Regions from separate parts of the Clostridium sp. CTA-7 genome, predicted to be linked through region 2. Evidence: riboswitches for the same ligand, from Rfam matches in the RefSeq annotation. Region 2 holds a riboswitch; the other holds the start of a gene.
The links. Region 2 has a riboswitch for magnesium ahead of mgtE (magnesium transporter). Riboswitches for the same ligand answer to the same signal wherever they lie in the genome.

Region 1 (4,137 bases), on a different contig from region 2:
AGCTCCTGCATCATTTATTCCGTCTCCCATAAAACCAACAGTATGTCCATTATTTCTTAAAGCAGCTACAACACGTACCTTTTGTTGTGGTGAAAGCTTAGCAAATACATTAGTTTCTTCTACTACTTCACTAAGTAGTTCATCATCCATTTCTTCAATATCTGATCCAAGCAATAAATTACTTACTTTTATTCCAACTTGACGACAAATTGAAGATGTTACAGCATCATTATCTCCAGTAAGAATTTTAACATTAACACCATACTCCTCAAGAGCCTTTATTGCTCCAGCTGTACTTTTCTTTGGAGGATCTAAGAATGCAAGATATCCTATTAGAACCATATCAGCTTCATCTTTTACTGAAAGTTCTCCTACTTTTGATGGATTATTCTTTTGAGCAATACCTAATATACGCATTCCTTCTCTATTGTAGCCTGCAACTGTCTCTAGAATTTCATCTTTTATTTTTTCTGTAATAGGTTCTATTTTCCCCTTATATTCTACATGTGAGCAAACTGATATCATTTCTTCAATTGCTCCTTTTGTAATAAGTTGAGTTTTACCATATTTATCTTCAACTACTACACTCATACGACGACGACTAAAATCAAATGGTATTTCATCTACTTTTTTATAATCTTTCCATAATTCAATCATATCTTTTTCATTTGCATGATTTACTATAGCTATATCCATTAAGTTTTTTAATCCTGTTTGATGATAGCTGTTAAGAAAAGCATGGCGTAATACTCTACTATCTTCATTTCCTTCAATATCAAGAGAATATTCTAAAACAACTTTATCTTGTGTAAGTGTTCCAGTTTTATCAGTACAAAGAACATCCATAGATCCAAAATTTTGTATTGCATTTAAATCTTTAACTATTACTTTTTTCTTTGACATAGAAACTGCACCTTTTGCAAGGTTTGCTGAAACAATCATTGGTAGCATTTCTGGGGTAAGACCTACTGCAATAGAAAGAGCAAATAGAAATGCTTCCATCCAATCTCCTTTAGTAAAACCATTCATGAATAGCACTATCGGAACCATTACTAACATAAATCTAATTAATACCCAGGATACTGAGTTTACACCTTTTTCAAAGCTTGTAGTAACTTTTTTACCTACTATTTGCTTTGCCATAGAACCAAATATTGTATCGTCTCCAACATTAATTGCTATTGCTGTAGCTGAACCACTAATAACATTACTTCCCATAAAAGCTAAATTATTCATATCAACAGGATTTTTACAATCACTTATAATAGCCTTATCTATTTTTTCAACTGGTTCACTTTCACCAGTTAATGATGATTGACTTATAAATAAATCCTTAGATCTTAATATTCTAACATCAGCTGGAATCATATCACCAGCCGCTAAATGAATTATATCTCCAACTACAATTTCATTAATTGAAATTTCTTGTCTTCCAATTTCTTTACGCTCTACACTTATAGTTGTCTTAACCATTTCACTTAGCTTTTCAGCTGCTTTACTTGACCTTGCCTCTTGTACAAAACGAAGGATTCCACTAACTAAAACCATTGTAGTTACTATAATAACTGATGTTGCATCTCTGTTTGCTGGTTCAACAATAGCTATATCTGTAATGAATGATATAACTGCTAAAATCAATAAAATTATAGTAAATGGATTAATAAAAGCTTCTAAAAGTCTTTTTAATAAAGAGTCACCTTTTTGATGAGTAACTTCATTTTTTCCAAACTTCTCTCTCATTAATTCAACTTTACTTTCTTCATAGCCATTATAGCTTGTATCATATATCTTTAATATAGCACTTTCATTTTGAATTGCAGCTGAAATTAATCTATTCTTTGTTTCAGCTAATCTTAATTCATTAGTAGTGTTTTTTTTCAATATTCTTTTTTTCATTGTCTTTCCCTCCTAAAAAATAGATTTTAATATTTTTTTAGAAAGTAAGACATAAACCCAAAAGAAATACTAATGTAAATTATTCAATTGTAATGAGCAAGAGGAATGAATGTACAATCTAGTACATAATAAATTCATCGTGCTTACGAAAATCATACTTCTCCCTAATGGGTCTATGTTCTTACTACTCTCTTCATCCATTCCTCTCACCTCCAAAAATTCAAAATATATAAACATAAAATTGATTAAAAATAAAAAACCCTTACCAAAGCTAAAACAATGGTAAGGGAAATAAAATTCCTAAACTATGCAATAATTAATTGCAATAAAAATATAAAACAAAAAAATTGTTTCACCATCGTTCAAGCTTCAGCTTCACAAGGCGATGAAATTGCATTAGTCTATGCCTTGGATTCGACATAGACTGCTAACCTTCTCATAGTGTCTCCACTATTTTGCGGCAGCAACCCTTATCCTTGTGGTAACCTCACCTACCGAGATATTTAATTTTCGAATTTTAATTTCTAATTCTACTTCATCATATGAAATTACTCTATATTTGTCAACCCTTTTTAATATTTTTATTTAATTTAATTATAAAAAACGAGTTTATAGCACCAATTTTTAAAATTTGATTCATATTATTATTCTAAAGCCACTTTCAAATAATTTATTGTGAATTTTATTTAAAAGTGATAAAATAACCCTTAATAATATTAGAAAAATTCAAGGAGGTAACTATGAAAAAGAAAAATATAGCACTGATATCAACTGGTGTTATAGCAACTTTGTCTGTTGGTGCTCTAGGTTTTGTAGGTAATTATTTTTATAATTTAGCTCTTAATCCAAAAACTTCTAAAGATATTATTTTTGGTAAAGCTGAAGAATCTGAAAGTGAAAGTGGACAAGTTTTAAACAAAGATGAAAATTGGCTAACTAGTAATTCAAACTTTTCTGATGAATATATAACTTCATTTGATAATTTAAAATTGCATGGATATAAAATACTAAACAAAAATCCTACTAATAAGTGGGTAATAACTGTTCATGGATATACTTGCAAAGGTTCTGATATGATCATTTATGCTAAAAACTTTTATGATATGGGTTATAATGTTTTGATCCCAGATTTAAGAGCTCATGGAAGTAGCGAGGGTAGTTACATTGGAATGGGATGGAATGACAGACTTGATATTATAGAGTGGATAAATTTGATTATTAAAGATTATGAAAATACAGAAATTATACTTCATGGAGTATCTATGGGAGCTGCTACTGTTTCTATGGTATCAGGTGAAAATTTACCTAATAATGTAAAGGCAATTATAGCAGATTGCGGTTATACATCTGTTTGGAAGCAATTTTCTCATAAATTAAAGGGGCTTTATTCACTTCCAGACTTCCCTGTAATGCATGCTTCTTCATTAGTATCAAAATTTAGAGCTGGATATAACTTAAGAAAAGCATCAGCATTAAATCAAGTTTCGAAATCTAAAACTCCAATACTTTTTATTCATGGTGATAAAGATGACTTTGTTCCATATTCAATGATGGACGAACTATATACCGCTACGAGTTCTGAAAAAGAAAAACTTACTATTGAAGGAGCGGGACATGCTAAAGCATCAAAAGTGAATCCTGATCTTTACTGGTCAACCATTGAAACTTTTATAAATAAATACATTGATTAATTTTATATAACTAAAAAGGCAAAAGATAATTTAATCTTTTGCCTTTTTATTAGTATTTAGCTTTAATTTTCGTAACCATTTATAATCACATCAAGTTTACCAATTTCCGGATCTATTGCTAGACCATGAACTGATATTCCTTGTGGCATTAAAGGATGTCTTTTTATTAAATTAACACTATCTTTTATAGATTCTTCTACTGAATCAAATCCATGTAACCACTTTTTCACATCAATTCCGCCATTAAAAAGTGTATTTATAGCTTCCTGTGAGATTCCTCTATCAATAGCTTTTTCTAATAAATTTTCTGTATTTAAATTACACATCCCACATCCATGATGGCCAATCACAAAAATTTCATCTACATTAAATTCATAAATTGCAACAATAACGCTTCTAATTACACTTCCAAAAGGATGCATAATTGATGCTCCAGCATTTTTAACAATTTTAGCATCACCATTTTTTAAATTTAATGCTTTAGGTAGTAAATCTGTAAGTCTGGTATCCATACAAGATAAAATAAGTATCTTTTTCTTTGGCTCTTTTG
Region 2 (4,137 bases):
AACTCAACACTTTTTCTAAGTATTTCATCCTTTGCAAGAACATCCTTTATATCATCATAGCTTCTTTCTAAGTCAAAATAATTTAACCATATGTTATTAAAGTCTTTTTCATTAGTATTATATATTGTAACTTCATCATCTTTTTGAATTACTTCTATAACTTTTCCATAGGCAACAATTATGTAATTACAATCATTTATCTTATCCCATCTAAAACATTGCCCACACTCTAATATTTGCTTTATATTAAAGTTTTTAACTCCTTGTATTATAGCTTTATCTTCTTCAAATATAACATTTTTAAAATCCATTTCTTCACCTCTATATATCTCATTAATATATTATTTATCCCCGAGACATAAACGAACTATTCCCCTCTTCTTTTAATTAATTATAACACAATATAAATTAAAATAAAAAATTGCAAATTGATAATTTTAAAATAAACCTTATTTAGTTTAAAAAAATAGAGAAATTCAATGAACTTCCCTATAAATTTAATTTTATAAACATTTTACTATTTTTGATTGTCAATATGATCACTCTTTAAATTAAATAATTTAATAATAAGGTAGCTAATCCTAAGAAGAAGAAGAAACCTAATACATCTGTAAATGTTGTTACAAATATGGATGAAGCTAATGCTGGGTCTATATTAAGCTTTTTAAGCACTATTGGTACTACATAACCTGACATTGTAGCAACAACCATATTTAAAACCATGGCTACACCTATAACTATTCCAAAAACAATATTTCTTTCCCACATATATCCTAATATAGATATTATAATAGCTATTACAGAACCTGTTATAAGTCCGATTCCGACCTCTTTAAAGAATGTATGCTTAATATTGTTAAAGTTTAATTCCCCTAATGCTAATCCTCTAACAATTATAGTTAATGTTTGTGTACCCGCATTTCCGCCCATTCCTGCAACTATTGGCATAAATGTAGCTAAAGAAACTACTCGTCCTATTGTACCTTCAAACATCCCTACAACTGCTGATGCTAAAATAGCTGTAACTAAATTAATAACAAGCCAAGGTAATCTACTTTTTACTGACTCTCCTAATGTTCCATTAATCTTTTCTTCCTTGTCTATTCCCCCAAGACGATGAATATCTTCTGTACTTTCATCCCTTAATATTTGCATCACATCATCAAAGGTTATTATACCAAGTAATCTTTTTGCATTATCTACTACAGGCATAGTTAAATATCCATATTTCTCAAACCTATGTCCAACTTCTTCTTGATCCATATTATAGGGAATCCATTCTACATTAGTATTTAAAATATCTGATATCTTAGTATTAAACCCTGAGACTACTAAATCTTTTAATGGAACTATTCCTTTAAGCTTATCAAAATTATCTATTACATATAAGTCATATATATTTTGAATCTCTTCTCCATATTGTTGTAAATATTTTAAAGTTTCCTCTACCGTCATATTCTCTTTTACTGATATAAATTCCGTAGCCATTATCCCTGCGGCAGTATCTGGGTCATAGCTTAATAATTGCCTAACTTTTCTAGCATCCGCATCAGTCATCTTTGCTAAAATTTTATTTGCTTGTTCTTCATCTAAAATACCTAATAAATCTGTTAATTCATCTGAGGACATTTCTTCAATAATATTTTTTTGTTTGTTTTCTGAGAATTCACTAAGTATTTGATACTTTTCCTCATTTTCAGCTTCATCTATTATTGATGCTATAAATTCCTCTGGTAATCTATATAAAATATCAGTTATATCGTCTTTATTATCACGCAATACATCTAATATATCTACTGGATGTATATCTTCTATATACTTAATAATTTTATCTTGTGGAGCATGAAGTAAAAATCTTCTTAACTCTTCCTTATTCATATCTAATTTCATAAATTTTCCTCCTAAATTTAGATAGGAGAAAATCCTTCAATAGAGAGTACTACTATTAAGACTTTCCTATCTTTTTTATATCTAAATCTATTCAATTCATACCTTGTCCCCAGATACGAGTCCATAGTAACATCTCCCTTCAAAATAAAAAACTTTTGCCCTCTACGACAAAAGTTAATAACATTAGCTTTATAATCGTAGAGCTTTAGCACTATAAAGCGTAGACACAATGTCAGCTACATTAAAAATCACCTTAGCGATGATTCTTGCTAACCCATTGGAATCTCTAGATTTTTCTGGGTAGTAGCATTTTTCTTTATAGGAGCCTCACCTAACAATTTATATTATATATTTATTCCTAGTTATATACTATGCAATAAAAATCTACATGTCAATAAAATGAATATTATTTTATAACAAACTATACTTTAAACTATTATAAACCTCTAATATTATATACAATATATCAAATAAAAAAAAGTGAAAGAGCTTAGGAATTTATTCCTTTACTCTCTCACTAGTTTTAATTCTTTATTATTAAATTCTAATAGTTATAGAATCCTTTTCCTGTTTTTCTTCCAAGATATCCAGCTCTAACATATTTTCTTAAAAGACTACTTGCTCTATATTTACTGTCTCCTGTTTCATTATATAAAACATCCATAATAGCTAGACAAACATCTAATCCTATAAGATCTCCTAAAGCTAAAGGTCCCATTGGATGATTTGCTCCATATTTCATTGATGTATCTATGTCTTCAACTGAAGCTATTCCTTCTTGTAGTATAAATGTAGCTTCATTTATCATTGGAATAAGTATTCTATTAACTACGAATCCTGGAGCTTCTGCAACTTCTACAGGCTCTTTTCCGATTGCAACTGATAAATTTTTAACAGCATCAAAAGTTTCTTGAGATGTAGCTATACCTCTTATAACTTCTACTAGCTTCATTACTGGAGCTGGATTAAAGAAGTGCATTCCTATAACTTTATCTGGTCTTTTTGTTGCTGATGCAACTTCTGTTATTGATAATGATGAAGTATTAGAAGCTAAGATTGCTGATTCCTTACAAATTGAATCTAGTTCAGCAAATATACTCTTTTTAATTTCCATATTTTCTACTGCGGCTTCTATTACTAAATCACAATCCTCAGCAAGAGATAAATCAGTAGTTCCCGTTATTCTTGAAAGTATAGCTTCCTTATCTTCTTCAGTCATTTTTCCCTTAGAAACTAATTTGCTTAAGCCTTTATTTATTCCAGCTATTCCTCTTTCAACAAATTCATCTTTGATATCTCTAACTATAACTTCATATCCTTTTTGAGCGAAAGCTTGAACTATTCCAGCACCCATTGTTCCTGCGCCTATTACAAAAATCTTTTCCATTTTTACTAAACACCCCTTTATAATTGATAGTTGTCAATTAATAATTAACAATTCAAAAAAACTAAATTAATAAATATTAAATTTACTCTTTAATTGTCTATTTTCTATTGCTAATTGTCAATTATATTTATTGTATGTTAATTCTATTTCTCTTCTTTTAACTCTTTTACTTGTGCTGTCATTTCTGGCACAACTTTTAATAAATCTCCAACTATTCCATAGTCTGCTGACTTCATTATTGGAGCTGATGAATCTTTATTTATAGCTATTATCATGTCAGAGTCTTGCATACCTGCAACGTGTTGTATTGCTCCTGAAATACCACATGCTATATATATATTTGGTCTTACTGTTTTACCTGTTTGACCAACTTGATAATCTCTTTCTATCCAACCATTTTCCACAGCTGCTCTTGATCCTGCAACAGTTCCTCCTAAGGCTTCTGCTAATTCTTCTAGTATAGCAAAGTTTTCCTTAGAACCAACTCCTCTACCTCCAGCTACTATAAAGTTAGCTTCACTTATATCAACTATATCCTTAGCTTCCTTTACAATTTCAACTATTTTAGTTCTAATATCTGCTTCTTCTAGCTTAACTTCAACATTTTCTACAGTAAACTCTCTATCTTCATCTGGAAGCTTTGAGAACACTCCTGGTCTTACTGTAGCCATTTGTGGTCTATGATCAGGGCAAGCTATTGTTGCCATTAAGTTTCCACCAAAAGCTGGTCTTGTAGCTAGTAAATCTGCTTTTTCAACATCAACATCCAAAACTGTACAGTCTGCTGTTAATCCTGTTGATAATCTAGCTGCTACTCTAGGCCCTAAATCTCTTCCAATGAAAGTAGCTCCTATAAATAA

Region 1: linked by a shared signal. The riboswitch ahead of mgtA (magnesium-translocating P-type ATPase) and the one ahead of mgtE (magnesium transporter) in region 2 are both predicted to bind magnesium.

What each region holds. Positions count from the first base shown of each region.
Region 1 is NZ_BAAAAV010000001.1:630,017-634,153, reverse strand. It holds gene mgtA (magnesium-translocating P-type ATPase) at 1-1,896, opposite strand, end outside; M-box (ykoK) riboswitch at 2,243-2,402, opposite strand; gene ACYUEX_RS02685 (alpha/beta hydrolase) at 2,637-3,587, shown strand; gene ACYUEX_RS02680 (beta-class carbonic anhydrase) at 3,650-4,137, opposite strand, start outside.
Region 2 is NZ_BAAAAV010000009.1:160,604-164,740, reverse strand. It holds gene ACYUEX_RS16055 (DNA-3-methyladenine glycosylase family protein) at 1-311, opposite strand, end outside; gene mgtE (magnesium transporter) at 547-1,890, opposite strand; M-box (ykoK) riboswitch at 2,075-2,236, opposite strand; gene ACYUEX_RS16045 (3-hydroxybutyryl-CoA dehydrogenase) at 2,435-3,277, opposite strand; gene ACYUEX_RS16040 (electron transfer flavoprotein subunit alpha/FixB family protein) at 3,421-4,137, opposite strand, start outside.